DNA from 4 places in the Paenibacillus sp. CB74 genome. Region 3 is predicted to be linked to each of the others. Evidence: riboswitches for the same ligand, from Rfam matches in the RefSeq annotation. Region 3 holds a riboswitch; each other region holds the start of a gene.
What was found. A riboswitch is a leader RNA that binds a small molecule or an ion and turns the genes downstream of it on or off. The one in region 3 is predicted to bind thiamine pyrophosphate.

Region 1 (7,820 bases), 3.3 Mb from region 3:
TCTTGTCATGCAGACGATTATGCCATGTCCATGGCATAAATAGGTGGAGTGGTTCATAATATCTTAATTCGACATTGGGATGAGCTGCAATGGCATCTGGAATATCACGCAATTCTCCGCGCATGCTGTGAAAAATCCCGTCTAAAATGATTCGAACTTGAACACCCCGATCAGCCGCATCGAATAAAGCAGCAAAAAAAAGCTGAGATGTTTTTCCTTTTTGAATGGAGTAATAGGCCAGGTCGATGCTTGTTTTTGCCTCTCGAATGGTCTGGATTCTCACCTGACCCGATTGAAAGCCGTCCTCCAGGAGCATTACGCGATCTGTTGTACTTCCTCTTGTTAACGATTTTTGCATATCCGTATTTTCAATAGCAGATGGAGACGGAACCAAAAATAAAAGGTAGGCTGTGAAGAAAACGTAGGCACTATAACACAGAATCATTGCGATTATGGTTTTAAGGATCATTCAGTACTCCCCCATTTTTATGTAAAAGTATTTATTGGTATAGCAGTACTATCTCCTTTTGTACCTAAATTATGTTGTTTAAATGAATCAAGCTGCTCGGCTCAAGGCCAAACGATCAAAAACTAATCACCGAAGCGGCTTAGAAGCAAATAGACGATGACCGGAAATCCGTTCCCATCCAGTTCCTGACTGGACACGACTGGGCCTCTGGCCTATAATTACACCTAGTAATGCCCGTAACTTCATAGTTTCCCAGGGGAGTCGGAATTGGCCGGCTGAGAGTGTATCCCACCAAGATACTAACCCTTAGACCTGATCTGGATCATGCCAGCGTAGGAATCGGAGTATATCGAAATGGCACAGCCCTATGGCTGAACGCCACCTCTCTAACGCCTGCACGCGTCCCGGATTACGGGGCGCTTTTTTTAATGTTCTTTTATATAGCCAGAGAGCTAAAAAAAGTGACGTTATCCGGATCATAGCTGGTATAAATCTGCCGATTTATGCAAGAAGCTTGGATATGAAGCCAAGGAGTACCCGTGCCACTGGCCGGACATACCGAAGGAGAGAATCACAGATGAAATGGCGTAAAACAATGGGACTGTTGCTCTTATGTGTACTACTGGTGACTGTGGCCGCATGTGGCGGTAAAGAAGCTGCCCCGGCTGAACAGAACGGCAGCACGAATACGGAGAGCAGCAATGAAGGTGACAACGCAGCCCTCAAGGATGTTAAAGTGGTGCTCGACTGGACACCAAATACGAATCATACCGGCTTGTATGCGGCCGTAGATCAAGGTTTTTATAAGGCCGAAGGCTTGAATGTGGAGATTGTTCAGCCAGGTGCCGGCGGCGCCGATACGATGGTTGCTTCCAATGAAGTGCCATTTGGCGTAAGTTATCAGGAAAGTGTAACGCAAGCCCGTACACAAGGGGTTCCACTCGTCTCCATCGCAGCAGTTATTCAGCATAATACATCCGGGTTCGCTGCTCCGGCAGATCGGAATATTAAATCACCGAAAGATTTTGAAGGCAAAACTTATGGCGGCTGGGGTTCCCCAGTGGAAGAAGCCGTGATGCAATCCATTATGGAAGGCGAAGGCGCCGACGTATCCAAAGTGAAAAACATTAACATGGGTGATGCCGACTTTTTCACCGCTGTAAAACGGGATATTGATTTCGCATGGATTTTCTACGCCTGGACGGGGATTGAAGCTGAACTGCGCGGGGAACCGATCGACATGTTATATGTGAAAGATTATTCAGATGCACTGGATTATTACACACCTGTCCTCGTAACGAACGAGCAGACGATTCAGAACGACCCTGAGCTGGTGAAAGCATTCCTGAAGGCAACTTCCGAAGGGTATCAATACGCAATTGATCATCCCGAAGACGCAGCGAATATTCTGATCAAGGCCGTACCGGATCTGGACAAGGAATTGGTACTGGCAAGCCAGAAATGGCTGAGTCCGAAGTACACGGATGACGCCCCGCGCTGGGGAGAACAGAAACAGGAAGTGTGGCAGAACTACACCGACTGGATGTTTAGCAAAAAACTGCTGGATGAACAGGTCGACGTGAGCAAGGCATACACAAACGAGTTTTTACCCCAATAAAATATCTCATATAAAACGAACTTAATATTTACACGAGGACGGAGAGGACAGAAATAACGTGAAAAAGCGAAGCGGTCGCCTTTATCACCGGATTTTCCCTTTAGAGAAAGGGAATCAAAAAAATCTGGGGATAACAGCGATTGGAAGGTTATTCTGTCATCGAAGTGGCAAGTGTAACCGTCATTAGTTCATTTTATATATCACGAAAGGAGCCGTGATCTCTCATGGCAAGCACATTACTTAGCATTCAGGTTATTCCAAAAACGCCAAATGGCGAGAACTCTTATCCTTATGTAGATCGCGCCATTGAAGTTATTCAGCAATCCGGCCTGAAATATCAGGTGAACCCGCTCGACACCACGATGGAGGGGGAACTGGAGGAACTGCTGGAGGTTGTCCGCAAAATGCACGAAGTACTCGTCGAGGCTGGCAGCCCAAGCATCATCTCCCAGATCAAAATCGCCCATAGCCCTACTGGCTTCAGCATGGATACCCTGACGGAGAAGTACCGCTAATGAATGCCTATTTCAAAAGTGTATGGCCGCCCTTCGTGGCGGTTATTCTCTTTATAGCGTTATGGCAGGGAGCTGTATCCCTGTTCCACATCGAGAAATGGATGCTGCCCGCACCGTCCGATATCGCCCGCGAAGCGGCATCCCAAGCGGAGCGACTGGGCATGCATGCCTCCGCAACCATTCAGTTAACGCTGATCGGATTCGCCGCTGGAACAGCGGTTGGATTATTGATTGCAATGGTGCTGCATTTGGTTCCTTTTCTCAAGTCAGCCCTGTATCCTTTACTTATTCTTAGTCAAAATATACCGACCATCGCGCTCGCACCGCTCCTGTTAATCTGGTTCGGATTCGGGCTGTTGCCCAAGCTGATTACCATCATATTAGTCTGCTTTTTCCCCGTTGCGGTGGCGGCCATGGACGGCTTGACCCGTACAGATGCAGCGATGATGAACTATATGCGCATGGCTGGTGCCAAACGTCGTCATATCTTCTGGAAGCTGGAGCTTCCCCATGCACTACCATCAGTATTCTCCGGTATCAAAATCGCCGCTACCTATAGCGTGATGGGCGCCATCATTGCCGAATGGATTGGTGCAGACAAGGGTATTGGTTATTATATGATGCTGCAAAAATCAGCTTATCGCACAGATCGCTTATTCGTGGCAATCATGATTATTGTTGCGCTCAGCTTGCTGCTCTTCCTGCTCATCGCGCTGCTGGAGAAGCTGCTCGTGCGCTGGCGGCCACAGAAGCGATAACAAAGCATGTAAGTCTATATATTAGGAAGTGATCAGCATATGAATCAGCAACAGGACGAACACGTCCAGCCTGAACGGGGAGCACGCACATTGGAACCAAAGCACGGTGAAAAAATTTACTCGACTAATTCCGGGCTACCGACATATACGACTGCTGCTTCGGTTCCACCTGCACTGGACGTCGTGGATGTTCATGCATCATTTCGTGAACGACGGAGCAGGCTACCGGTGTTGAACGGCCTGTCCCTGACTGTGAAGCAAGGTGAGTTTGTCGCTATCGTTGGGCCATCCGGCTGTGGCAAAAGCACCCTGTTCCATATCATCGGTGGTCTGCTGAAGCCACAGGAAGGGCAAGTGCTCATGAACGGTCACGATGTTACGGGCCAACGTGGCAAAATCAGTTATATGCCACAACAGCCTGCCCTTTTCCCTTGGCGTACCATTGAAGACAATGTACTGCTTGCTGGTGAAGTAGCTATGGATACTCCTCCCCGGGCTGAAGCACTTGCGGAGGCTCGAAAATGGTTAAGTAGCGTGGGTCTTGCCGGATTCGAGCAGGCATACCCGCATATGCTGTCGGGCGGTATGCAGCAACGCGCTGCATTCCTGCGCGCCCTGCTTAGTCCGCAGGAGTTGATGCTGCTGGACGAACCCTTCAGCGCGCTGGATGCACTCACACGTAGCGACATGCAGCGCTGGCTGCTCGATATCTGGGAACAGAACCGTCGTTCGGTGCTGTTCATCACCCATAATATCGAAGAAGCATTGCTGCTTGCGGATCGGGTCTATGTATTATCCAACCGGCCTGCAACGGTGTTGCATGAGGTACATGTTCCTTTTGATCGCCCTAGACGAGAAGAAATTACGGAGGAATCCGCCTTTCTGGAGCGTAAACGGCAGATTGCACAGTGGATGAGAGAAGAACAGCAGAAAGCCCGCCTATCTTGATAGCGCGGGTTTTAAAGTTATTATTTTCCTTTAATGGGTGATCCACCACAAGAAATTCTGCGTAACATAGATAAAATATATAGGAACACAAGGAGGAATTCCCTCGTGCATTCTCAAGCTTTTGCTCCATTGATCGATGCTCATATTCATTTGGATCAGTATACCCCTGACGAACAACGTGAGATGTTGCTATCATTTTCGTCTCAGCAGGTCGAAGCGGTCATTGCGGTATCCATGAATCTGGCTTCTGCCCACGCCAATCTGGAGCTTGCTAATCAATATCCACGCACTATATATCCGGCCTTCGGTTTCCATCCGGAACAGGAACTGCCATCCACCGCAGAGATGGACCTGTTCTTCCAATGGATTGAGCAGCATATGGGACAAGCCACAGCTATCGGAGAAGTCGGCCTTCCCTATTACAATCGACTGGAGGCTGAGCAAGCAGGAAAGCGCTTCGATCAAAGCGGGTATATCGAGCTGCTTGAACGTTTCATCCAACTCGCGAAAAAGCACAACAAACCGCTTGTCCTTCATGCTGTATACGAAGATGCGGATATCGTCTGTGATCTGCTGGAGCAAAATCATTTCCGACGTGCTCATTTCCACTGGTTCAAAGGGTCCCGTGAAACGGTAAAACGCATGGCAGACAACGGTTATTTCATCTCTTTCACGCCGGATATTCGTTATGAAGATGAGATTCGTGAACTCGCCCGGCAATATCCAGCAGAACAAGTCATGGCCGAGACCGACGGCCCTTGGCCCTTCGAAGGGCCGTTTCAGGGACGAATGACACACCCTGCAATGACCAGACAAGTCATTCAAGCATGGAGTGAGATCACCGGCATGGGAACCGACCGGGCCGCCCGTCTCTTTTATCAGAATACAAAGCGTTTCTATGGCTTAACTTGATTACAATCTGGTAGAAGCAAGCGCACTCGCTTGCCCTGCCAGCACAACACAAAGAAGCCAGTCGACTTTTCCCCGACTGACTTCTAATTTACATAGATATAAGTTGAACAAAATTTTTACCTTCCGTTCAACTTAACGCTTCAAAAATCCCTTGCCTTCCAGGAACGGTCTCACCTGCAACCGTGCCGGCTCAGTCAGGCGCTTCGCCATCAGTTCGGACCATGGGGTCGTTCGTTCTCCATTGGTCCGTTCTTTCATGTACGCAGTTGTAGTCTCATCATACTGCTCAACACCTTGAAGGCTCTGCTCGGCATTATAGCGATTATGATGCAGAACGGCTTTCAATGGCAGACGTGGACGAATTCCTGTTTCCTGATCTGCAACACCAATACACATGCCGTACACCGGATATACCCCTTCCGGCAATCCCAACAGCTCAGCGACTTCTTCAATCCGAGTACGAAGCCCGCCGATATATACAATTCCGAAGCCAAGAGATTCGGCTGCAAGAGCGGCATTCTGGGAAGCCAGAGCAGCATCAATCGTGGCTACCATGAAATTCTCGGTCGAATCGGCATACGATTCCTTCTCAGGAAGATGACGTTTCGCAGCATCACTCAGCCGATATAGGTCAGCACACCACACGAGAAACACGGGACATTCATTGACGTAGGCCTGATTGCCTGCCAATTCAGCCAGCTTGGCTTTTTGCTCCGATTCAGTCACGGCAATCACGGTGTAAGCTTGTACACTGCTTGAAGAAGAAGCCATCTGCCCTGCCGATACAATGGCTGCAAGCTGCTCATCACTTACCGGGTCTGGCTTAAATTTTCGTACAGAGCGGTGTTTCATCATCAACTCAATGGTTTCATTCATGGCGATTCACTCCCAATCCTCGAAGTACGAACTCAATGGTCTGCTCCGCGAGCTCGTCTGTATTCATATGTTGATAATCAAAGCCAAATCGTGAATTCTTGGCCCGTTTGTGTGCCAAAGCCACACCCATAACCTGAAGCATTGCATAAGATACGGACTCGATTTGGAACAATCCCTGGTCCTTTCCTTCTTGCAGCAGTTCCCTCACGCGTGTCCAGACGGGGTCCAGAAAACGAAATACGGTAGCTGTGCGATGTGTACGCAGTGTAATTTCAAGCTGCACAATATCGCTCATCTCTCGATCTGTCATCGTGAACTTCACAACTTCACCAATAATTCGTCGGATACCTTCCACAGGCGAGGACATGGACTCTTCCGCCAACGAGTTCATCATATGATCGGGGAAGAAATGTTCAAATAATGCCTCGAACACCTTTTCTTTGCCGCCAAAATGGTATGACACCAGCGACACATTCGCACCTGCCTCATCACAGATTTGACGAACACTCGTCCCGTCATACCCCTGCTGTGCAAAAAGCTTCTTGGCTGCAAGCAATATCCTCGTTTTGATATCCAACTCCGGTTCCGTCATTCCGTCCCGCTCCCTCTTGTCCGTTCATCTCATTCGCTCTAGCTCAAGGACTGCAGCCAGCGAATCATCTGTCTATTATATTACACCAAGCACCCCGATGAAAATCATCGGGGTGCTTGTCCTATCTTATGAAGCAATTACAATGCTTCTGCTATATTAGTTCGCGCGAGCCGGGCTTGGTGCACCAGCTGGCATGCGTTGTTTTTTCAACAACGTCACGACCAGGGACAGAGCAACAGCAACCAACAGTACAATGACGATAGATCCTGCAGCAGACTGAACTCCTGGGCCTCCCAATTGCACGCTCAGAATACCCTGAACGGCGTATGTTGCAGGCAGGTACTGTCCAATGCCGCTATAGAAGCTGTTCAGCAATTCACGCGGTACCATAGCACCGGAAGATACCAGTTGCAAGGACAGTGAGATGATGTTGAACAGACTTCCTGCCGGTCCGAAGCAGATCAGGAAGAACTGGGAGAAGAACATGAACGTACACAGGAAGAGTGCCTGGAACAACCAGAACGCAACGAATCCTTGTGCAATCTGTCCGCCCAATGCAACGATCAGCGATGATCCCAGCAAGGAAACGACCAATGCAGAACCCACGTTAATGACAACTCTCGCGCCAAACAAAGTCAAGCGGGAATAGGTAGATGACAGCATACCCATGGCTGTCTGCAGGTTCATCCCCATAATCATGGCACCTACATAGGAAGCCAGTACCATCATCATCGGCACCATCTGATTATTCATCCCGTTAACCGGGTTGATGGACGTTGTTGCCCCTTCCACTCGGGTAGCCAGGTTCGCAGCAGCTTCAGCAGCCTGATCGGCAGGCGCACCTGAAGCAGTTAACACCGTCTGAACGCCTTGTGCTGTAGCTTGTTTGTTAATCGTGTTTGTCACACTTTGCGATACACCTTGCATCATGCTTTTAATCGTAACCGGGTTCGCTTCATTTATGGTGTATTTAATCTCGGCGGTTGAGCCAGCCGTCTGAAGCAGTTCGTTGAACCCAGCCGGAATATCCAGCACCATGTGTACTTTGTGATGATTCAACTGATCCAACGCTTCAGCTGCACTCAGATTGGATACGGTATGGAAAGGCAGTGTTCCTGCGAGCGAATCCGCA
Region 2 (7,820 bases), 3.3 Mb from region 3:
GGTGTTTTTCCGCCTGCAAAATCTCCAGACGATGTGCTCTCGGGCTCCAGACAAGCATCGCCCAGCCACTGCCTTCCACTTTGTTCGCAGCTTCCGTAAATTGATTCTTGAACGCTTCATAGCTTCCGAAATCCCGCTTGATCTGCTCTGCGAGCATACCGGAAGGTTTACCGCCGCCAGCAGGATTCATAATTGTCCAGAAGATCGTATGCAGGTAGTGGCCTGCCCCGTTGAAGGCGAGTTCACGTTCCCAATGCTTGATGAGTTCAAAGTTATTCTTTTTTCGCGATTCCGCCAGCTTCTTCTCTGCTACATTTAGTCCGTCCACATAAGATTGATGGTGTTTATCGTGATGGATACGCATCGTTAGTTCGTCAATATGTGGCTCCAGCGCATTGTACGCATAGGGAAGAGGGGGCAGTGTGTGCCCTCCAATGGGAACCGGCTTTTCTTTTACGGGAGGTGCAGTAGTGCTGGGCGTGGCTTGTGTTGTTCCGGTAGAAGGCACTTGAACGGTTGTGGATTGAATCTGCGCTGAAGTAGCAGGTGCGTTTACATTCCCTTCTTGAGAAATTGGAGCTTCTGAAGCTTGGCGATGGGTGGTTGCTGACCCTGACGTATGCAGTGCATTTTCCAGAAAAAGTGACGGCTCCAAATTTGTTTCTCGCAAGATGCCAGGTTGGCCAAGCGTATCCAATACGCCTAGAAAATACTCTGATTCGCGGATCAAATGCAAAATAAGTACTTTGGCAAGCGGAACAGCTTGCACCGCAGCACTTTGCTCCAGAAGAACATACAGCTGTTTGATGAACTCTCTCGATTGTTGCCGAGCAGCCGACACAAGTTGATCGATACAACGAACGATGTAGGGAGCAGGTGGATGGGTTGCGGGCAATAGTTGTTTTAACAGCTGATTCGCTACTCGCTCACTGTTCGCAAAGGTAGCCTCCCATTCCTCCAGCAGCTTGACGTATGGGGGCTCCAGATCGGGCACCAGTGCACGAATGACGAGTGTATGTTCTTTCTCCTGCTCTTTCCAGAAACGGATTTCTTCCAAGGTCCGCAGAGGTAGCAGGTGACCATATCCATCCCAGTTCATATATGGTGGGCCTCCTTCAGTTGAATTTCATCGCATATGTAGACCGTTGCTTCATGCGTCCCAAGAGTATATTCCGCCGGGCTGTTGTCCTATGAGTGCAAAAAAAGAGCCCCTGAGGGGCTCAAGAATCAACGGGAAATTCGATGATTGAAGTTTGATTATTCTCCACTATTCGTGTTCTGCACATCGTCACTGCTTGTTTTCGTTACATGACTCAGGAAAGTCGAGACACGGCGCAGATATTCCTTTGGATGCTCCCGGAAGATCAACTCATGGTGTGCATCCTGGACGATCCATACATCCGAGTACGGATTGGTCTGGTTGGCGGCGAGCTGTTCTGCAATCGGGTAAGGCGCCTTCTCATCTTCCGTACCATGAATGAAGAAAATCGGGAACGGATAATCTTCCTTTTTCACTTCCTGGTACGGAATCTGCTGCAATCCGGTACCATTCAGAACAGGGAACAACAGTTTCATGATCTCCAGTGTAGGCTGACGCGGGAGATCGATCTGGTTATGAATGTTGTGGTACAGCGTATCCGGCTCAAGCAGGAACGTACTGTCCAGAATCATCGCATCCACTTCCTGTGTAATCAGTCCGGTTTGAAGCGCCGTACCGGCACCCATGGAGAAACCCCAGACTACCAGTTCCTGCGCACCGCGCTGCTTGGCGAACTGGATGGCACCCAGCAATTGCTGTGACTCAGCCTTGCCACCTGTGGCTACAGCTTTGTTCACCTGTGAGGCGAAGCCATAATCGAACATGACCACATTGAAGCCAAGTTGATGGGCATAGTGTGCCAGGTCATACATGGGTACCCATGTTTCTTCACGATTGGCACCATAGCCGTGACTGAAAATAATCGTTTTGCTTGCGGCATTGTCAGCAGGGATATACCATCCTTGCATTGTCCGGCTGCCATCTGCTGCCGGGAACGTGATGTCTTCGTACTTCATATTCTTGGCCTGCACCGGATTGGAGAAGACAGGCGCTACAGTCGGGTTGGATAATACCCATGCGATGTAACCATGCAGTGCAATAAAACAAAACAATAGAAAAAATACAACGGAGAGCAGCAGCGCTACGATAATATGTTTGAACCGAATCAGCCTCGGTGATAGGGAAGAGGGCAGATCGGACACTTTTGTTTGCAGCGGGGCTTCGCTCTGGGATGTTGGATACATGAATGCCCCTCCTTTGAAGTTCAGTTGAAGATAACAACGACATGAAAAGAGAATTGCGTTTATTTCAGAGCCTGCTTCAGAGCGATATCTTAATGTAATATATCTTTATCGTATGTTCCAATATAGTCAAAGTCAATTGATTGAGGGCATTTGTTACGCAATTGTTATATAGTTCTTAAGATATATGGGTAACATTACCTTAGTGTGTAAATTACAGGGGATTAAGTCTTATAAAAAGGAAAATTTTACACGTTGGTCTATTTCAATTTTGGCTCTTTTTGGTTTACAGATGAGACCGTTTCTCATATAATTTATGTAACCAAGTTTCATGTGATGAAACATGAGGAGGGCATTATGCCATGGAAGATCGCAAGTTAACCGTCCGGGCTGTGGAACGGGCGCTGGATATATTATTATGTTTTACCACACGCAGTGATCTGGGACTCACCGAGATTGCCAGCCAGATCGGCCTGCACAAAAGTACAGTGCACCGCTTGATGGCTACACTGGAGGATCGCGGGTTCGTAATCCGCGATGCAGCAACAGAGAAGTATCGACTAGGCATCCGAATCTGGGAGCTGTCGGCTCATATGTCCCGCAGTGATGATCCCGCTATTCTGTTGCTGCCTGCGATGGAGCGACTGAGAGATCGATTGGGGGAGACCGTGAGTCTGTACCTGCGTGATGGCAGTGAACGGATTCGGATTCAGGCGGTGCAAAGTGATCAGGCGATTCGCCGAGTTGCTCCCGTTGGTGTTAGACTTCCGCTGTCTGTTGGCGCATCCAGCAAAGTCTTGATGGCGTTTGCCACGGATGAGGATCGTGAGGAACTGATGAACGGGCCGGAATGGCCGGTGTTTATTGATCCGGCGGTGTATTTGGCGCAAATGGGAGATATCCGGGATAACGGATATGCGACGAGTTATGAGGAGCGTGAGCCGGGAGCTGCAGCGGTATCTGTACCGATTATGGATCGCCGAGGCAATATTGCAGCTGCTCTCTCGGTCTCAGGGCCTGTCAGCCGACTTTCGCAGGAGACTTTGCACGAATACGCACCTGTGCTAAAGGAAGCTGCTACGCAGATGGGGCTCATGTTATCCTGATATTGATGTAAGGTTTTTCTCCAATTGGGTTGGTGTTCTGGAATATAAAGGTTGTTTTTATGTTCCGGTTGCGCTACTCTGTAATGGACGGCCCATCGGGGTCAGCTTCATTGAATATGAACAGCGGCTTATGTATGCCGCAACTTGTTAACGTTACTGGGGGAGTCCGAATTGTCCGGACTGAGACGGAATCGCATGAGATTCCGGACCCTTTGCACCTGATCTGGATCATACCAGCGTAGGGAAGTAATCGGCGATATGACCACAACCACCACATGTGTGACTCTTGCAGGACTCCGTTATGGAGCTGCAACCAGGAGCATTATTGGTGATGGACATTAAAGTCGGTTCCTTCGGGGGCCGGCTTTTTTATATACAGTGGACGGGCGAGATAATACACATTCCATGGACTGTTTTTTCAATAACCTGCAAAAGTGGGCTTGGAGAGAGAGCAGTCATTATAGATCCATGATCTGTGGTAACCTCCGTTCTGTCGTTAACTGTACATGAATAATGTCTCCCCCTTGGTCTGGTGTAGGATCGCTCTTTCTTCTCTGCGCTCTGCATGATTTGGGACAGGTGCATAAGCGAGCTGATGACGATGCCAACCAAACCAAGTGAACGAACACGGAGGAGGAGACGAGCAAACATGAGTACAGGAAATCAAACGGGACAACAAGCGATGGAACAGGAACATAACGGTCAGCAGGTGGAAAAGGAAACAGGAGCGGCTGGACGGGTTCAGCCCTTTCCGGGCAGCCGCAAAGTCTACATTCAGGGCTCACGGCCGGACATAGCTGTACCGGAGCGTGAGATAGCCCTTCATGACACGAATACTCCCCAAGGGGTGGAGCATAACGAACCGCTGCGTGTCTACGATACGAGCGGCCCCATGACCGATCCCGAATTCCAGATGGATATTCGGAAGGGATTACCCGCGCTCCGAAATCATTGGATTATGGAACGCGGTGATGTTGAAGCATATGAGGGCAGAGCCGTTCAACCTGAGGATAACGGACTAAAGCCCGGAGGGCGGAGAGCCGGGGCAGAGGAATACCCTGGATTTCGGGGACAACCACTGCGTGCTCTGGCTGGGCGCTGTGTCACCCAGATGCACTACGCAAGTCAGGGCGTCATTACACCAGAAATGGAGTATGCCGCTATCCGTGAAGGCGTGGAACCGGAATTTGTGCGGCAGGAGCTGGCAAGTGGACGGGCGATTCTGCCATCCAACATCAATCACCCAGAGAGTGAGCCGATGTTGATCGGTCGTCATTTTCACGTGAAGATCAATGCTAATATAGGTAACTCTGCCGTATCTTCCTCCATCGAGGAAGAGGTTGAGAAGATGACCTGGGCGGTACGATGGGGATCGGATACCGTGATGGATCTCTCGACAGGTAAAAACATTCATACCACCCGGGAATGGATCATCCGCAATTCACCTGTACCGATTGGTACGGTGCCGCTGTATCAGGCACTGGAGAAGGTGAATGGCGAAGCGGAAGCGCTGACCTGGGAATTGTACCGAGACACGCTCATTGAGCAGGCAGAGCAGGGCGTGGACTACTTTACGATTCATGCAGGTGTGCTGCTGCGTTATATCCCCATGACCGCCAAGCGGATGACAGGTATTGTATCCCGGGGCGGGTCCATTATGGCAGCATGGTGCCTTGCGCATCATCAGGAGAATTTTTTGTACACTCATTTCGAAGAAATCTGCGAGATTATGAAAAGGTATGATGTGGCGTTTTCGCTGGGAGATGGACTTCGTCCGGGCAGCATCTACGATGCGAATGACGAAGCTCAGATGGCGGAACTGGCTACGCTCGGGGAACTGACACAGATCGCGTGGAAGCATGATGTGCAGGTAATGATCGAAGGCCCGGGGCATGTACCGATGCACAAGATCAAGGAGAATGTGGACCTGCAGATGGAGATATGCCATGAGGCACCGTTCTACACACTTGGGCCACTGACGACCGATATTGCCCCGGGATACGATCACATTACGTCCGCCATTGGTGCGGCTATGATCGGCTGGTTTGGCACGTCGATGCTCTGTTACGTTACGCCAAAAGAACATCTGGGCTTGCCTAACAAGGATGATGTACGGGAAGGAGTCATCGCCTACAAGATCGCAGCTCATGCTGCCGATCTGGCGAAAGGTCATCCGCGTGCTCAGCGCCGGGATGATGCATTGTCCAAGGCACGCTTCGAGTTCCGCTGGCGGGATCAGTTTAACCTGTCACTTGACCCGGAACGGGCTTTATCCTACCATGATGAGACGCTGCCGGCAGAAGGGGCCAAAGAAGCTCATTTCTGCTCGATGTGCGGACCGAAGTTCTGTAGCATGCGCATTACGCAGGACATTCGTGCCTTTGCGGCGGATAAAGGATTGTCCGAGAATGAGGCTGTAGCAGCGGGCATGCAGGAAAAGGCTGAGGAATATCGGACACGCTCCTAGGCGCTGGTACAGCTTAAGCTGGGCAGTCTGAAATAGTGATAAAGCCGTTCTTCTCTGTCATTGCAGAGAAGGACGGCTTTTTTTGATTCAATGATATGATTTTAAACTCTATGAGCGCTCTCCGTGTTGTTCAAAACTAGCTTTGCGACTGTTCGTGGTCCATAGCTTATATAAAATGCCTGTGATAACAAATAGGAGGGCATCACTAAGTTTAGGGGCACCTCCGTATAGAAATGCAGAACAGGAAAAACCTACGATAAACAGAACAACAATATAGAGGAAATGCATATTAGTTCACCTCCTTAATTAGTGGTGTTAGTTAGTAAGTGAGTTCATTGCGGTGCTATGCCCAAATTCTTCTCCAAATGCGCCGCAAGCAATGCCAACGGACTATGGATCGCAATGCCTGTGTCTGCAGTAACCTGTGCAGCAGCGGGAGCCATAGACAGTTGAGCTGCCACTACCGTTTTACTCGGATACTGCTCAGCAATCTGCTGTAATCCCTCACGCACCGCTTCGAAATACCCTTGCTGATCTCCACGCATAATCAACTCAAATGTCCCAGGGATGCACACCGCTTCCGTCTGATATGTATTTGCAATGTAGGGATGCTCATTCTCATTCTCTTGCTGTAATGCCTGATTCAGCCGTGCCATCGTTCCTTCAATGGTTGCCGGGTTGGTGAAGGCTATGATGTAATCTCCTGGTACTTGCCGCATCTCCTGCAATAGCGGATCATCTATGCCGATCACAGGCACAGGGACCTCTGTGGCTTCCTGCTCCAGTACTGCCGCAAACAGGGTACACGTGACCAGAATGGCATCGGCATGACACTCGGCGATCCATCGGAGCGTCTGAGCTACTTTCTCGTGGATGACGACATCTGAAAAGTCAGCGTCATGTTTAAGACGATCCAGGCCTGGATCGACGTAATGCACCAATTCAACTTCATAAGCAGCGAGCGTCTCTTCAATTAAGGCGATGTTGGAATAGTGAGCGTGAAAACAACCGATGGTGTTCATGTGCTAAATCCCCTTTTACAGTTCGTATAATGTCATGGTAATCGTAGATATTTAAACCATTATAGAAACATGCCTGAGAACTGTACAGTTGTTTGCGATTCAACGCCAATAACCGTCCTCCCGCCAAGCTGCGGAAAGACGGTTCATAACCGGACTGGCAATCGTCCAGCTTTCATTTTATCTAAGGGAAGGAGAAGCATTTTTCTTCGCCATTTTTTGCTGTAAAATTTCATGAAAGGATAGACCTTGAGTGTTCTCATTCTCCTTTTTAGGAGCAGTGGTCGCCGTGTTGCGCGGATATTGGTGATGGTACGGGATCATTTGCTGAATAGGCATGCGGATCATCTTGGTTCCTCCTTTGAAGCATATTTGTGAATTATGTATTTCGACAGGTTACCCTGCCAGGTGCGCATATAGGTATATGTGACTTGTTAGACGAAATAGAAGAGTTTAAAGCGTAATTCCAATTGGATTGTAGTGATTTTACCCCGTATTCAGGAGATGTAAACGGTTTTAGGGAAATTCAGGAGTAAAGAACCTGATTTGAAAGGTTTTGTGTGGGAGGATGGAATCGGTTGTTATGTGAATAGTCCCAATTTTAAGGAAGTCAATGGTACCCGCTTATGAGGCATATTATCTGGTTGAATAGGTAGGTTACATGCTAACTAACTTGGTACTATAGGCGGTTGTATCACGGGAGGAACATCAAAAAAACTGCCGGGTGAACTCGGCAGCTTGCATGATATGCAGAAGGATGTGAGGAAAATTTGGATCCAGTCTGAGTTGATATAGTGTTGGTTTTATCTACTATCTCGAACGGCGATGTATATATCGACTTGTACATTTTCGGGATTCAGGCTGCGTTCATCATACAATTCAAAATCTCCGGTGAACGTACGATCACTTTGCTTCTCCCATGCCCATACGGCTCCCCAGGCTTCGTGA
Region 3 (7,820 bases):
ATCAGTAAGGGCCGGATAATATGATCCGGTCTTTTCTTTTACCCTTTTTTCACCACACTTTAAACTGGAGATTCATGGAATGGTTGAAATTTCTAAATTTTATCATGAAGCATATAGCCGATCCCACGCACAGTATGAATCAGCTTCACACTTCTTCCCTTATCTACCTTAACCCTCAGATGTTTGATGTACACGTCCACAACGTTCGTATCCATGGCATACTCATACCCCCACACTTCCCTTAAAATATCACTCCGGGTACATGCTTCATTCACATGCAACGCCAGAAATTCCAGCAATTCGTACTCTTTTGGCGTTAATGTTAGGTACTCACCCGCACGATTTACCCGCCTTGAACGTAAATTCACTTTAAGATCATGAACTACAATCACTTCTTCACTCTCTTGCGTTGCATTCGCAAAAACACGCAATAGATTTCGTATTCTGGCTAGCATCACGGTCAAGTGAATGGGCTCCTCCATCACGTCATTAGCTCCGTAATCCAGCCATTCCACGATGACCTGAGGAGATGCATTTGAAGTAATAACCAGCAGAGGGATCACCTGTCCGCTCTCTATCCAACGTTTCAACTCTGATTTCTGATCCTGGTTAAGGTGTGCATGCTCCTCTTCCCGGTCTACCAGGATGATCAGGTTAATATGCTGCAACGAAGGCTTGACGGATTGGTTTAGTTCAGAACACTCCATTCGTTGCACCTCATACCCTTCAGCACATAAAACGTCGTAAATAAGGCTAGCCTGCTCTCCTGCTCCAATCAGCAAAATGGCTGTTTTCATTGTTTTTCACCCGGCCTGTCTCTATCCCCGCTGCTCGTAGCAGTGGTTGGTACAGTTAGCATGCCGTAAAATGAAAAAGTCCATTCCCTCAAGGGAACAGACTTTGTTTCTTTCTTGCTTTAACCAAAGTAACGATGAACGAGAGTACGCGCTTCAGCTGTATCTTTTGTTCCGTGTACGAGAACACGCCCATCCTGGAATACGACCATTCTATGAGCTCCTGTTGTAAAAGAAACCAGAAACGGATTGGATTCCACTTTTCCTTCTTCAAGTCTGTTCAAGCGATCCGCCGTTTGTTGAAGATTCAAATTCATGCGCCGTGCAGGGCGGATCTGAACGGTATCCCTTCCACACAACACATCGGTTTTTTCCAGATTGGACGCAGAAAGATATGGATACGTTGCCGAAGCACCGCATGAAGGACAGTCTTGCTTTTTCGCACCATCCACATTGATGGATATGTATTCGTTCCTCCACACGTCAAATGACAACAACTTGCGTCTCAATGCATTCTCATTGCCACTAAGCAGCTTCATCGCTTCTGCTGTCTGATTCGCCGTTACCATTTGTACCGCTTGTGGAATGATGCCAGACGTATCACAGGTATCTCCACCCAGGGGGACTTCACCCAGCAAACAATTTAAACATGGCGTCTCTCCAGGCATAAACGTATAGGTGATGCCGTAACTCCCCACGCATCCACCATAAATCCAGGGAATACGATGCTTTTGTGCCATATCATTCATGAGTAGTCGGGTATCAAAATTATCCGTTGCATCCATGATCAAGTCTGCATGCTGAATGAGTTCTTCCAGTTCATCTACTCTGACATCCAATACCTTTCCTTCCACATGAACCGTGGAATTAATGGCAGATAAACGTTTTTCCGCAGCCATCGCTTTCGGCATCCGTTCAATTGCGTCCTGCTCTACATATAATTGTTGCCGCTGCAAATTACTCCACTCCACATAATCACGATCCACGATCGTTATGTGCCCGACGCCTGAACGTACTAATGTTTCGGCAATTCCTGTTCCGAGTGCGCCAGCGCCTACAATTAAGACTCTGCTGCCCTTTAATTTGTCCTGACCTTCCTTGCCAAGTGGCGCATACCTTTCCTGTCTGGAATACCGGTCGGCCTGCTCGGAGGAAATTGATTGTTGTTGATCTATCATGTATGAACCATTCCTTCCACCGGACTACTGGCCGCTGCATAACGCTTCACAGGAATCATGCCTGCCTCATATGCCAGTCTACCTGCCTCTACACCCATTCGCATCGCTTTAGCCATATTCACCGGATTTCCTGATCCGGATACCGCTGTATTCAACAATACACCATCTGCACCAAGTTCCATCGCATAAGCAGCATCTTTTGGAGAGCGCAACCCTGCATCCACAATCACAGGCACAACGGCCTGCTCAATGATGATCTCAAGATTATAGGGATTAATGATGCCTCTACCTGCTCCGATGGGAGAAGCTCCAGGCATTACGGCATGTACGCCAAGCAATTGCAGCCTTTTGGCCAAAATGACATCATCTGAAATATAAGGCAATACGGTGAAGCCCTTTTCAAGCAAAATTTCGCAAGCCTTGTACGTTTCAATCGGATCTGGGAGCAATGTCTTTCCATCTCCGATGACTTCGACTTTTATCATATCACAAAGTCCCGAAGCCCGCGCAAGCTCGGCGATCCGCACTGCCTCTTCCGCAGTGGAAGCCCCGGCCGTATTCGGAAGAAGCGTGTATTGATCCAGATCCAATGTATCCAGGAAATGCTTCTGGTTACGTTGCTCCAGATTCAGACGACGAACAGCAAAGGTTAAAACTTCCGTTCCAGAAGCATCCACAGCCTGACTCTGCACTTCAAAATCCGAAAACCTGCCTGTTCCGAGCAATAATCTGGACTCAAACGTATATTTACCAATGTTCAACATCATCAACCGCCTCCTACAAAATGTACAATCTCGATTCGATCGCCTTCTCTTAATGCCGTTGACTTGTGATACTCACGCGTTAAGATATGCCTGTTCAGCTCAACAACTACAGTCTTGACTTGCAGGTCAAACGATTGGAGCAGTTTATCCACACGATTTAATCTGTTTTCAATCTCCATCCGTTGTCCATTAACAATGATATTCACTGCACCACTCCCTTTCTGTTCAAACGCTCTGGATTCAGCGCTTCAATTCCGAGTTCTTCTGAGCTTTTGCCAGTGATTAACTCCGCGATAAGCCTGCCTGTTATCGCACTTAGCAAAATACCATTACGGTAATGCCCAAAGGCAGCGAACAGTCCAGGTATACTCTTGCATGCACCTATATAAGGCAGCCCATCTGGCGTTGCCGGTCTTACACCTGCCCACGCTCGCTTAAATTGCGCTTCTTTCATCCCGGGTACCCAGTGGGTAGCCGCTGTTAGCAGCTTCTGAACACCCTGTACAGAAACATTCAAATCCGTTCTGCCCGGCAGACTGGTTGCCCCGAGCCAAACTTCGCCATTGGCTTTGGGAACAATATAGACATCCTCTGCATAAACCGTTCTGTCAGGTCTGTACCCTGCATGTTCATCTGAGAACTGAACGGCAGCTATTTCTCCTTTTACCGACCACACAGGTAAGCTCAGATTCACATGTCTCATCAATGCTTCACTCTGTAATCCAGCCGCTATAACGACATGTTTGCACGTTATCTCACCGATCGATGTGGTGATCCCCTGCACGCCGTGTTCGTTTACTTGTACACGTATACCCTGTATGTCCTCTATAAACCGAGCTCCCATGGCTTGAGCAGATTCCGCATATGCCCTAGTTAGATGGACAGGAAGGATTTCACTCTCGTATGGTCTGTAGTAGGCTCCGTATGTATCTCTGTTAAGCCACGATGCCTCCTGTTGCACAACCGAACGATCCCACCACACCTCATCAGCAGACAAACCGGAATTTCGATTGTTCTTATAGCGGTTTAATTCACTGTATGATCGAAAAGGGGTCAAGAATCCATGGCGTTGCAGCCCAACCTCTACCCCACTAAGGGTATCCATTAGCACTTGTTGCTCAATAAGTAACTGTCTACTCTGCCTGCCAAGCTTAGCCATCAAAGGATGAGCAAAATCCTCACTATCTGGCGCCAGCATTCCAGCCGCTGCGCAAGAAGTGCCTCCCGCAATTGCGGAACGCTCCAGCAACAAAACATCCTGTCCCCGGGAAGCAAGCTCATACGCAATGGCACAACCAACAACACCTCCGCCTACAATAATGATTTCTGCATGAATCTTATCCGGATTATCAGTTACACTTTTGCTTCTTGATTCCGTTTCAGAGTTCAGTTGATGACTGAAATGATTCCTGTTCTGACCCGTTACGATCTCATTCATCCTCTCATCTCCTTTCACCGGCTTAGACTTCCTGTAGCAACGATAGCCTGCCTTAGTGATGCAGCTGCCCGATCCGGGGAATCGCTCGACCATACATTTGAGATCACGGCAACTCCCTGTGCCCCTGTAGCGCGAATCGCTTGAATATTTCCCGGCTCTATGCCTCCGATCGCGATGACAGGAATGGAGACACCTCTGCATACTTCATCAAGAGCATATAATCCTCTTGGTTCTAGATCTGGCTTGCTGTTGGTCGCGAAGACATGCCCAAAGAAAAGGTAATCAGCTCCCTGTTCTTCAGCGATTTTTGCCTCATCGATGGAATGAACAGATACACCCAGACGAAGTCGCTGCATTTTGCTTATGACAGCAGGGTTGTATTTACGTATCGCATCTTGCCCCCAATGAACACCGCCATAAAGATCATTCTGTGAAGGCAGTTCTGAACCATTGATAACGATGCGACAAGATGGAATATTAACATTACGCAGACTTTCAGTCCAGCCGATCTTGTCTTGCCATGTAAGTTGTTTCTCTCGTATGTGAATATAGTCCACCCATGGCCAAACGTCCTTGGCTGCTTTTACAAAAGATGCTCGATCTCCTGCACCCGCAGATACAACATGCAATTCAAATGATTCGTGAACATGCTCATGAAAAATTGCGGTACCCTCCCTCTCCTTCCAGGCGTGAATGCTATGAAAACACAAAAAAAGCCACTCCCGTAGGGGAGTGGCTGCGTATGAATTATAGGATCAGATCACTGACTGATGCATACAGTTCATTTCGTGCAGTACAGCTATAGATCTATAGCCATAACGTTATACACGCAACTGCATGTTTCAATTCGCTAAGCAGACGGTTGAAATCTTTTCGAGTTGCCGTTTGCTCACGTCGTTCACTGAAACGCGCTCGCCACTTCCCTACGCTGGTATGATCCAGATCAGGTGCAAAGGGTCCGGAATCGCATTCTTCCATCTCAGCCGCATCGTGCGGCCCCCCTAGTGTTCATATGAAGTTGTAGCCTATGTTACCATAGACAGATTTTTTTGTCACCGTCATATCTGTTAAACATGGTCTCAAATCATCTAGTTTTTCTCAGACCATTCTTCGACATTCCATGTTTTGGTGACCCAACCCTCGTAAAAATCAGGTTCATGAGATACCAGTAGCACCGTTCCCTTAAATTCTTGCAAGGCACGCTGCAACTCCGCTTTGGCTGTGACATCCAGATGGTTTGTCGGCTCATCAAATAAAATCCAGTTGCTTTCGCGCATCAAGAGTTTGCATAAACGAACCTTGGCTTGTTCTCCACCACTCAGCATGTTGAGCGGACGAGTAATGTGCTCATTCTTTAATCCGCAGCGAGCGAGATGACCCCGGACCTCATTCTGAGTCAAATGTGAAAACTCATTCCAGACATCCTCGATCGGCGTGATATTTCCAGCACGAACCTCCTGCTCAAAATAGGCCGTTTCGAGATAATCTCCCAAAAAGGTCTTTCCACTCAGTGGAGATATTTTCCCGAGGATGGTTTTCAGCAGTGTCGATTTACCCACACCATTACAGCCTACAATGGCAATTTTCTCACCACGTTCAATCGTCATCGTCATTTTGGGCAGCAAAGGATAGGTATATCCAATTTCAAAATCAATGCCCTCAAAGACCGTTTTGCTACTCGCGCGGGCATCCTTGAATTTAAACGTTGGTTTAGCCGCTTCATCTGGGCGATCAATACGTTCAATCTTATCCAGCTGTTTCTCCCGGCTCTTCGCTCGACCTGAAGTTGAAGCCCGCGCCTTGTTACGCTGAATGAAATCTTCCTGTTTCTTGATGTACTCTTGCTGCTTCTCGTACGCATCAATATGCTGGGCTTTATTCATATCAGCCATCTCCAGGAACTTGTTATAGTTCGCTGCATATCTCGTTAATTTGGCAAATTCCAAATGATAAATGACATTCACGACTTCATTCATGAATTCCGTGTCATGGGAAATTAAGAGGAACGCATGCGGGTAGTCCTTTAGGTAACGTGACAGCCATTCAATGTGCTCTACATCCAGATAGTTGGTTGGCTCATCCAGTAACAGAGCTGTAGGTTTTTCGAGTAGAAGCTTGGCAAGAAGCACCTTGGTGCGCTGTCCACCACTTAGAGCTGCAACATCTCGATCAAGACCAATTGCAGACAAACCAAGACCATTGGCCATCTCTTCGACTTTGACGTCAATCAGATAAAAGTCGCCCTGCTCCAGTTGTTCCTGAATATCGCCCATCTCTTCCAGCAACTGCTCCAGCTTATCTGGATCTGCATCTGCCATCTGGTCCGTAATATTCATCATTTCTTTTTCCAATTCAAGCAACGGAAGGAAAGCATCCTTAAGCACATCACGAATCGTTTTGCCTGGCGTAAGCTTTGTGTGCTGATCCAGATATCCATAACGGACCTTAGGTGTCCATTCCACTTTTCCACTGTCTTTAAGCAATTTACCGGTAAGGATGTTCATTAATGTAGATTTACCTACACCATTGGCACCAACAAGTCCTACGCGCTCTCCGGCGAGTAAACGAAACGATACATTTTTAAATAACGTGCGATCTCCAAAATTGTGACTCACGTTCTCTACTGACAATAAACTCATAAGATGAGGTTGCTCCTATCTATTAGACATTACTTTTATTATGGTTCCGAACCCCTATTCTAGCACAGGTCTCGTCTTTTCTGAAAGTAATGTAAACAGTTCAGGAACTCCTTCCATGATTTTGTCATGTACGCAAGCTAACGATTAGAGCAGTTATATTCAAAATAGCCTTGTGCAGCTGCTTGTCTTGCGTCTGTGAACACCTCTTCGGCACGGTAACCATTACCACATGTGGAGGGATAATAGTACTTGATACCCGTTAAAGGATCTATCCCACCTACGATGGCCGTTTTCTTCACAAGTCTGCCTCCACCAATCGCATAATTGTTGATCTTCTGGTCACCCACACCTATACCTTGGATAAAGGCCATAATCCCTGTATCGTTAATGGAGTTGTACCAATCTTCCTGTGCAATAAGGGGCATCGTAAATGTATAAGAAATACCGTTCTTTCTGGCAAACTCATTATGACGGTTAATCACACCAGCCAGATCATCCTGCACAGAAGTCACAACCCGGCTTCGTCGAACTTGTTCATATACGCTGCTATCCTGAAGTAAAGGAATCTGTGTGGTTGAAGCCAGTTCTTTTTGAAAGCCCTCCACCCATCTCCCTGCGCTTGCGTCGTAGGCATAGACGTAATCGTCCAGTGTAAAGTTAATACTGTTACCGTATGAATCTGAATATGTATAAGGTTTCTTAGGGCTCCATACTTGTCTGAAAGAATCTTCACGAATACCTGTCAACTCTGTTTCTGTAGACAACATATAATAGCCATCGTAATCCAAAATAACCACGGCAGGAATGTAATTAAACATGTTTCGAATAGCTGCAGGATCATCCTGAATCCCCATATTCAGAGCCATTGTCTGGGTAAATGTTAACAGGGCAAGCTCCTTGTCCGCTTTTACAAACTTGGTTGAATCATAACCTGCTTCATCATTTTGTTTCTCGTTCTGATGCATGACTGCACCTGCATCCATGACTGCGGTTTGAAGTGCAGATCT
Region 4 (7,820 bases), 3.0 Mb from region 3:
AAGCCAGACGACTGCTGTGCTTCCAAGGTTGAGATCCCCTGATTCTCACACGCTTGAAGCTCTCCATAAGTTCCCTCTTCTTCTTTTGTTACCCTCTCCTGCTCATGCTCTTCCCACACGCCTGGATACCAGATTCCATAATCCCTCAACTTGCTCCGTTCATCCGTGAATACCTGCTGTGCTGGCCCATCCGCCACAATCTTTCCTTCAGGTGATAAGACAATGATGCGGTCGACCATATCTACAATCTCGTTTATTTTGTGTTCAACGATGATGATCGTTTTATCACTGGCGATCCGTTTGACGGTATCCCACACCTGGGAAGTCCCCTCATCATCTAACAGTGCCGTGGGTTCATCCAAAAACAATACCTCCGGGTCCATGGCAAGCATCGAGGCAATCGCAAGACGTTGCTTCATCCCCTGAGACATGGACTGGATCAATACACGGTTCTGTTCCAAGGATAACCCCACTTGTTTCAGATAATATTTAATCAGAGCAGGCATCTCTTCACGCGGAATACTTCGGTTTTCCAGAACAAATGCGATCTCTTCATCCGTAAAGGACATGCAGAACTGGGTATCCGGATCTTGAAAGACCACTCCTGCTTTGACGGGAACCTGAATATCATCACATTTCATCGGAATTTCAACCGAACGAGGTATCAGACCGCTCAAGATTTGTAATAACGTCGATTTACCGGAGCCACTTGGTCCAAGCAGCAGCACTTTCTCCCCTTGACGCACAGAAAGAGACAAGCCTTGAAATACCAAGGCTTTCTCTCCCGGGAACTTGCATCTTAGATTCGTCACACTTACCGCCTGCGAATTCCCCTCTCCGCTCATCTAATCCAACGCCTCATAATCCTGTTTGGATACCGGTCTGAGTGAACGTGTTACACCAGTCAGTTCCAAAGCTTTGGCGAGATAATAAGCAAACACTCCTGCAATCAGGATGCTTCCGATGAAGCGGAAACCGATGAATAACGTATAATTCCAGGCCGAGAGTGAATCGATATAGCCATACTGATAATCCAGCAAAAGCGAGGCCGCTGCGGCTCCAATGGCTGCAAGACAAGTGACAAACAGATTGGTTTTACGATACAGGAATGCTGCGAAGAAGATCTCGGCTCCCAATCCTTGCAACAGACCATACACCAGTGTGGACATGCCCCATTCACTGCCCAGAAAAGCACTTACCGTTGAAGCCGCAACCTCGGCCAAGATAGCCACGCCTGGTTTACGAATGATGACAAATGCAAACGTGCCCGCCATAAACCACATGCCGTAGATCATCTGCTCCGCATGAACGCCGAATGGTTTCATCAAGTCATACGTAGGTCCCCATATCTTGTAAATCACCCCAAACACCACTGCGATTACGATGGTTACCAGAATATCCGTTAATTTCAATCGTTTGTTGCCTGTTGTTGCCATGTTCTCTACGTCCTTCCTTTGTCCCCTGTGGGGTTGTAAAAGTGTGTGTTCAAAAAGACTGGTTGAACAACCTCTAAAAATAAACAAAAAAAGCCTCCCCGGTTCCGGGCAGGCCTAACACGCAGTATACAATCCTCACAATGATGTATTGGGTGGATGTCGAAAATACGGAATATCAACCATCCCTCTCCGCCATGGCAGATACACCACCACAGTTCAAAAAGGTCTGTTGTTCATCCACGTTCATTCCTACACTTCACCCTTACATATTGCAAATCCATGTTCTCTACGCTGGCATTACCCAGATCAGATGTACGGTCAGCGGCACAAGGCCACTCTCTCAGCCCAACTTCATTGAGCTCCCGGTTCACTTATTTCATTGCTTCTAATGTACATCAGATGGGTATTTGTGGCAATCCCCAGAAGTATCACGATGCTTCATTTGGGGTATATGAACAGGGGATATTTTATTGTACACTTTCCATAATATGAAACATTTAGGTTATGTAGTCCGTCTGAAATACTAGAAGGGAGATTGATAGTAATGAAAATGTATAACTCTGCTTGGCAGCTCAAAACATGGAAAATGATCCTTGCCGCTTCGATACTTACCGCAGGTACGGCACCTGCCTTACTCTCATCCACTGTGGCGGAAGCCGCGGCAACTGAACCTAAACCGACAGCTTATATTAACAATGTTCAAGCTCAATATGAAGTTGTCATCCGGCAGGGGACCATGTACGTGGCATTGACTGAGCTTCAATTCCTCGGCAACTATACGTTTGGCTACAATAACAAAACAAAAGAGATCAGCATTAGCACAGGCAGCGATAATTATGTCCTTAAACCTAATAGCAAGACAATGAAGAAAAATGACCAAAATGCAACATTGTCTTCCGCCCCGATTCTGGTGAATGGTAAAGCGATGCTTCCGCTCCGTGCCATTGGTGAGGCTTTTGGTACGAAGGTGCAGTGGAATCAGAAGGCCAAGGAAGCCTACATTTACACTACCGATGCTACGATTGTAAAAGAATATAACAGTTCTGATCTGACTGTGGCGCGCGAAGCCGCACTTCATCTGCCACGCTTCTCTGAACTCGGACAAACACGTCTGGATATTCGCAACCCTCTGGGTCCGGTGGATTCCTCCATTAAATACATTTTTGAACAAGGCAAAAAAGATCGTTTCTTCGTTGTGGAGGATAACGATCTGGTCAGTTATTATGTCCTTAAAAATGGAAGTGCACTGCTGCGATGGCAGGCCAACATCAGCAATAATGCAGGAACTATCGGTGACCTGTTCTTTATTAAAACCAAAGCCGTTGCTGAAGCAGGAACTCGTCCTTCCGTAGCAGGTCAAACACTCGTATCATTCAAGTACTCTCGCATGCTTGAAGAAACCTCATATGAGGTCATAAACAAATTGGGCTCCACGGATACCGGTTCCGTTGCCCCCGAGCATGGCAAAGTCATCGTTGAGGTTCCGGGAGAGAAATAATATGTGCCTCCACAATGAAACATTACTCAGCAGAACTATACTATGGTGACATCTGCATTACAAAGAGCGTTCCTCAAAGTCAGTGTGACAATGACCTTGGGACGCTCTTTTTTTGGCGTTATATTCCGGCTTACTTCCAATTAAGTGGAGCTTATATTTTTAACAACTCCAGCGATTGAGTCTCTCGTTTAATATTGGACATTGCCGGATTGACTGGTTTTACCTGAAGCAAATCCCTTGAACAGGGTTGGCACTTTGGAATAGCGGGTATTCGTAATTTTCCCTTGAGATACACTGCTATCTGTACGCATAATAGCATCTTTCACATTGGAAATATTGGAGTTATCCAGCGTCATGTTAACTGCGAAGGTCGTTCCACCATTTTGACGTACCAGCTTCCCGATATCATCTGCACGGAAATTTTTGATGTTAATCGTTCCGGCTGCATTGATCTGGAATACTTTATCATAGGCCTTATACGCCGCACCGCCGGTAATATTGACCGTTCCGGCCGACTTCAATGTGAGTGCATCCTCACCCACATCCTCCCAGACTACATTTGATATATTACAGTTGCCATAACAGTGAACACCATCGGCAGCAGGGTATCCGATATTTACATTTTTGAGCGTAGCCCCTGCCTCCAGACGAAATACCGGTTTCTGATTCTCTGCTTGAGACCCGTCACCCAATGTGGAAGGATTGGCTACAAATGTTTTGCCTTGACCGTCATAAGTCGTGCCCGCTGGAACAATAATCGTTGAATTAACAACTGTAGGCGCAGCAGCAGCGGGAACCGCACCAAATATGGAAGCAACCAAACCAGCAGACAACAACAACGTCAACATTTTTTTCATTACTTTATTCCTCCCTTATTCTCTCGTTATGGATCGTGTACAAGCCTGTGCTTGTACTGAAAGTTCGCCAGAGGTGCACCTCTGCCCAACTCACAACCTAATCCTACCAAATAAGGAAGGTAACTAGAATAATCATTAGATCAGATATATCCTGACATCGCATAATGACTGTCATATCGGCATTTTTTGCAAGTCAGGATCTTTGAACAATATGCTGATATCAACCTCTGGTATGCTCATTTGTAACGTAAGTACATCTGACTTTAATCCCCAGTAAACAAGAAAGATCACTACATTTGTCTTTCAAATGTGTGATCTTGAATGGCTTCCAGCTTGCTGATATAAGATGTCAGGCTCCAAACCTCTGACGATAACCGCACTTTCGACACAACTCTTCCACAGCTTCCCGCTTGGAAAAGCCATATACCAGATTGTTCGCTCGCTCCCCTTCAATGATCTCCGAGAATGACTTCTCGTGCACATTACCCAGGTTAATCACACCCTCGCCATCGAGACAGCATGGAACCACCGTTCCATCCACTAGCACAGCCGCCTGACTACGCAATGCGTGGCAGAAGCCTTTGCCGTCATCTTCAGGTGCATCCAGACTTGGCCACTGGAACTCGTGGTCCTGATTCAGGTATACATTCGGGGCAATTTTGACCCCGCTGCCTGGAACCACTTTTTCCTCAATGCGGAAGTCCAGATTGAATTCACGTTCCAGCACTTCAAGGGTTTCCCGATTTCGATTCATCTGAGCATTCGTGAAGTTATCCTGCGTCAGATTCCACAGTCGGAATGAGATGATGACATTGTGTTTCACCGCCTCGTGTACAAAAGACAAAATGTTGCTCAGATATCCGTCACGGTCGGTTGAACCTTCGTGCCCATCGAAGCTGTGCAGGGAGAAGTTCATCTGACGCAGCGCCGGTTTACCAAGCAATTTATGCTGAGTCTTGGGCAGCAGTGTACCATTCGTTGTAATGTTCACCTTGAGTCCCTTCTCGTGTGCGGAATCTAGCAGAAGATCTATTTTGGGATGCAACAAGGGTTCGCCTTTGACATGTAGATAAATATGATTGGTATGTGGTTTAACTTGTTCCAGTATATTGTTGAAGACTTCAGGGTCAATGAATCCTTTGGCACGCTGCGTCTGCGGACAGAAGCTGCAAGCCAGATTGCAGATACTCGTGATCTCAATATATACTTTTTTGAACGTTTTCAACTTGGGTCCCCATTCTGCCTAGGAGGGAGAACAATCCCACCTGCATTTTGTGATCCGGCCTGTACGGCCCATCCCTATTATATCGAGTTCATAAGCCAAGGTAAATCAGAGAACGGGTTTATCGGGTTGAGTCAAATGATTTGGCTAGTGCCAAATGAACAGATTCAATCGCATGAATATGTGTTGTATCAAATAATGGAACTTCTGAATCCTCTACTTTTACTAATAATCCAATTTCGGTGCAACCTAATATGATTCCCTCAGCTCCATCATCAACCAGCCTTTGGATCACCTTTTTATAATAATCCCTTGATAAGGGCTCAATTTTCCCTAAACATAATTCCTCGTATATTATTTTATTGACAACTTTTCTATCCTCTTCATTCGGTATCAAAACCTTAATACCATTAAATTCAATTCGTTTTTTATAAAAGTCTTGTTCCATCGTATATTTGGTTCCGAGTAAACCAACCGTACTTATATGGGACTTATGAATTTGATTTGCTGTTGCATCAGCAATATGTACGATGGGTAGTGTCACTTTTTCTTCAATATGTTTAATCACTTTATGCATCGTATTTGTACAAATTACAATCATTTCTGCTCCTGCCTTTTCCAAAGACTGAGCAGCATTCCCTAATAATTCACCAGCGCTTTCCCAATCACCTTCAGCTTGATAACGCTCGACCTCTTCAAAATTCACGCTATATAAAATGCACTTGGCTGAATGCAATCCTCCCAATTTATTTTTCACTTCTTCATTAATAATTCGATAATATTCTAACGATGACTCCCAGCTCATTCCACCAATAAGACCAATCGTTCTCATATTACACTTCCCCTTCCATTGATTACATCCCGAAAGCAGTGTATAGAAATTCAGTAGATATTGTATCGTATCTATTTCATTAAATAAACCTGCCACAGTAAGAGGAGTTGAGGAAACTGGAGCAATTCCGGCAACGGATTAATGCGTCTGCCCGAATAATCTGGCTGTGCAATCCTAATAATCCGAACGGAACCATTTTCAGATCAGTACTCACATTCTTTCTGAGCGCCCCCTTTACATTCCACTTGCATGTGATATATGCTGAACACATAACTGCATATCTTGAACAATGCACTAGGGGAGCCTTACGGCTGAGACGAATCGAATGATTCGGACCCTTTGAACCTGATCTGGATCATACCAGCGGAGGGAAGTGGAGCGGCCTTTCAGTAAGCGGATTTTTTCATGTTGATGATGAATTTTAATGTGAATTGAACTTACAGACCCACTCATTTCTCCGGAAATGGGTGGGTCTTTTTCGCGTTCTGCGGGCAGATCAGCAGGTGTAATGAAAGATCCCGCAGTTTGAAGTTGAATTTGGAATAACAAGGGGGAACAGAACGAGATGGATAATAACATAACCATTCACAACATGAGCTACGCTTTCCCGGGAAAAAGGGATTCCCCCGTGCTCTCCAATGTGTCGATGCGTGTTGCCAACGGCGAATTCGTCTCGCTCATCGGCTCCAGCGGCTCCGGTAAAAGCACCCTTTTCAAGCTGCTGGCAGGCCTGCTTGAGCCAACCCACGGAACCATTGAAATTCCTTGGGTCCCTGATGGAAAGCGACTGGGGCAGGTGGCCTACATGCCGCAAAAGGACCTCCTGTTATCCTGGCGAACCGTCATGGAGAATTGCATGCTCCCCGCTGAACTTGCTCCAGGGCGACAGGATAAGGGAAAAATTCGCGCAGACATTATGGCAGGGCTCGACAGATTTGGCTTATCCGGCTACGCGCATGCTTACCCGGACGAGCTGTCGGGTGGCATGCGCCAACGTGTCGCGCTGCTTCGTACTTTGTTGACAGGTGGCCAACTCTTGCTGCTGGATGAACCATTCGGCGCACTCGATGCCTTAACCAAACGCGAGATGCATCGCTGGCTACTGGAGCTGTGGGAAGATCTGGGCAAAACCGTGTTGTTCATTACGCATGATATTGAAGAGGCCCTGCTACTCAGTGATCGAATTATCCTGTTAACTCCGGGGAGCCAAGGCCAACCGCTACAAGATTTGACGGTACCTTTGCCACGTCCAAGACATTCGGACATGATCTACGAACCGGCGCTCGTTCAGATGAGACGACGACTGGAGGAACAATTGCATGCGAGAGAATAACTTGGGAAACTGCATGAAGAATAACGTAAGGGGTTGGCTTGACCGTTATGGTCTGTTTCTTTGGCTCCTGCTCTTGCTGCTTGTCTTCTGGGAGTGGATTGTGCGTATGGGATGGGTGCCCTCCTTCATCATTCCAGCCCCAACGGCGATTGCCAACTCCCTGTATGAGCATCGTCACCTCCTGCTGGCTACACATCTGCCTGTTACCTTGATGGAGGTTGTTGTTGGTTTTGGCTTGTCCATTGCTGCCGGAATTGCACTTGCAACTGGTATGCATATGAATCGGTCGATTGAAAAAGCGTTATATCCCTTCATCGTAATCAGTCAGACGATCCCGTTGATTGCCCTGTCCCCCGTCTTCATCCTATGGTTTGGCTACACGCTGTGGAGCAAAGTTGCGGTGGTGTTCCTGATCGCCTTCTTCCCCATTGTGGTGAGTACCTACGATGGACTTCGCCAAGGCGATCCAGAGCAGCGTGAACTACTGCTCACCATGGGAGCTAGCACGTGGGATATTTTTCGCAAACTCCAGGTTCCACTGGCACTTCCCGCCTTCTTCTCGGGGCTAAAGATGTCTGTGGTGTACTGCGTGGTTGGTGCAACGATAGGCGAATGGCTCGGTGGCAGTAAAGGTCTCGGATA

Region 1: another riboswitch for thiamine pyrophosphate. It lies ahead of ACX9NY_RS21355 (ABC transporter substrate-binding protein); the one in region 3 lies ahead of ACX9NY_RS06070 (thiamine phosphate synthase).
Region 2: another riboswitch for thiamine pyrophosphate. It lies ahead of thiC (phosphomethylpyrimidine synthase ThiC); the one in region 3 lies ahead of ACX9NY_RS06070 (thiamine phosphate synthase).
Region 4: another riboswitch for thiamine pyrophosphate. It lies ahead of ACX9NY_RS19195 (ABC transporter ATP-binding protein); the one in region 3 lies ahead of ACX9NY_RS06070 (thiamine phosphate synthase).

What each region holds. Positions count from the first base shown of each region.
Region 1 covers NZ_CM146009.1:4,850,701-4,858,520, forward strand. The annotation lists gene ACX9NY_RS21350 (phospholipase D-like domain-containing protein) at 1-469, opposite strand, end outside; TPP riboswitch at 714-826, shown strand; gene ACX9NY_RS21355 (ABC transporter substrate-binding protein) at 1,047-2,087, shown strand; gene ACX9NY_RS21360 (MTH1187 family thiamine-binding protein) at 2,312-2,602, shown strand; gene ACX9NY_RS21365 (ABC transporter permease) at 2,602-3,360, shown strand; gene ACX9NY_RS21370 (ABC transporter ATP-binding protein) at 3,400-4,308, shown strand; gene ACX9NY_RS21375 (TatD family hydrolase) at 4,414-5,220, shown strand; gene nfsA (oxygen-insensitive NADPH nitroreductase) at 5,353-6,096, opposite strand; gene ACX9NY_RS21385 (TetR family transcriptional regulator) at 6,089-6,688, opposite strand; gene ACX9NY_RS21390 (YhgE/Pip domain-containing protein) at 6,845-7,820, opposite strand, start outside.
Region 2 covers NZ_CM146009.1:4,620,357-4,628,176, reverse strand. The annotation lists gene ACX9NY_RS20365 (Fe-Mn family superoxide dismutase) at 1-1,099, opposite strand, end outside; gene ACX9NY_RS20360 (alpha/beta hydrolase) at 1,258-2,283, opposite strand; gene ACX9NY_RS20355 (IclR family transcriptional regulator) at 2,643-3,386, shown strand; TPP riboswitch at 3,535-3,648, shown strand; gene thiC (phosphomethylpyrimidine synthase ThiC) at 4,069-5,853, shown strand; gene ACX9NY_RS20345 (aspartate/glutamate racemase family protein) at 6,186-6,875, opposite strand; gene ACX9NY_RS20340 (hypothetical protein) at 7,053-7,220, opposite strand; gene ACX9NY_RS20335 (zinc ribbon domain-containing protein) at 7,676-7,820, opposite strand, start outside.
Region 3 covers NZ_CM146009.1:1,317,305-1,325,124, reverse strand. The annotation lists gene ACX9NY_RS06095 (winged helix-turn-helix domain-containing protein) at 93-797, opposite strand; gene ACX9NY_RS06090 (ThiF family adenylyltransferase) at 917-1,972, opposite strand; gene ACX9NY_RS06085 (thiazole synthase) at 1,969-2,736, opposite strand; gene thiS (sulfur carrier protein ThiS) at 2,739-2,942, opposite strand; gene thiO (glycine oxidase ThiO) at 2,939-4,174, opposite strand; gene ACX9NY_RS06070 (thiamine phosphate synthase) at 4,189-4,884, opposite strand; TPP riboswitch at 5,078-5,187, opposite strand; gene ACX9NY_RS06065 (ABC-F family ATP-binding cassette domain-containing protein) at 5,263-6,813, opposite strand; gene ACX9NY_RS06060 (hypothetical protein) at 6,951-7,820, opposite strand, start outside.
Region 4 covers NZ_CM146009.1:4,326,750-4,334,569, forward strand. The annotation lists gene ACX9NY_RS19165 (ABC transporter ATP-binding protein) at 1-845, opposite strand, end outside; gene ACX9NY_RS19170 (ECF transporter S component) at 846-1,436, opposite strand; gene ACX9NY_RS19175 (copper amine oxidase N-terminal domain-containing protein) at 1,981-2,934, shown strand; gene ACX9NY_RS19180 (pectate lyase) at 3,123-3,791, opposite strand; gene ACX9NY_RS19185 (radical SAM/SPASM domain-containing protein) at 4,141-5,016, opposite strand; gene ACX9NY_RS19190 (aspartate/glutamate racemase family protein) at 5,135-5,845, opposite strand; TPP riboswitch at 6,132-6,234, shown strand; gene ACX9NY_RS19195 (ABC transporter ATP-binding protein) at 6,411-7,178, shown strand; gene ACX9NY_RS19200 (ABC transporter permease) at 7,165-7,820, shown strand, end outside.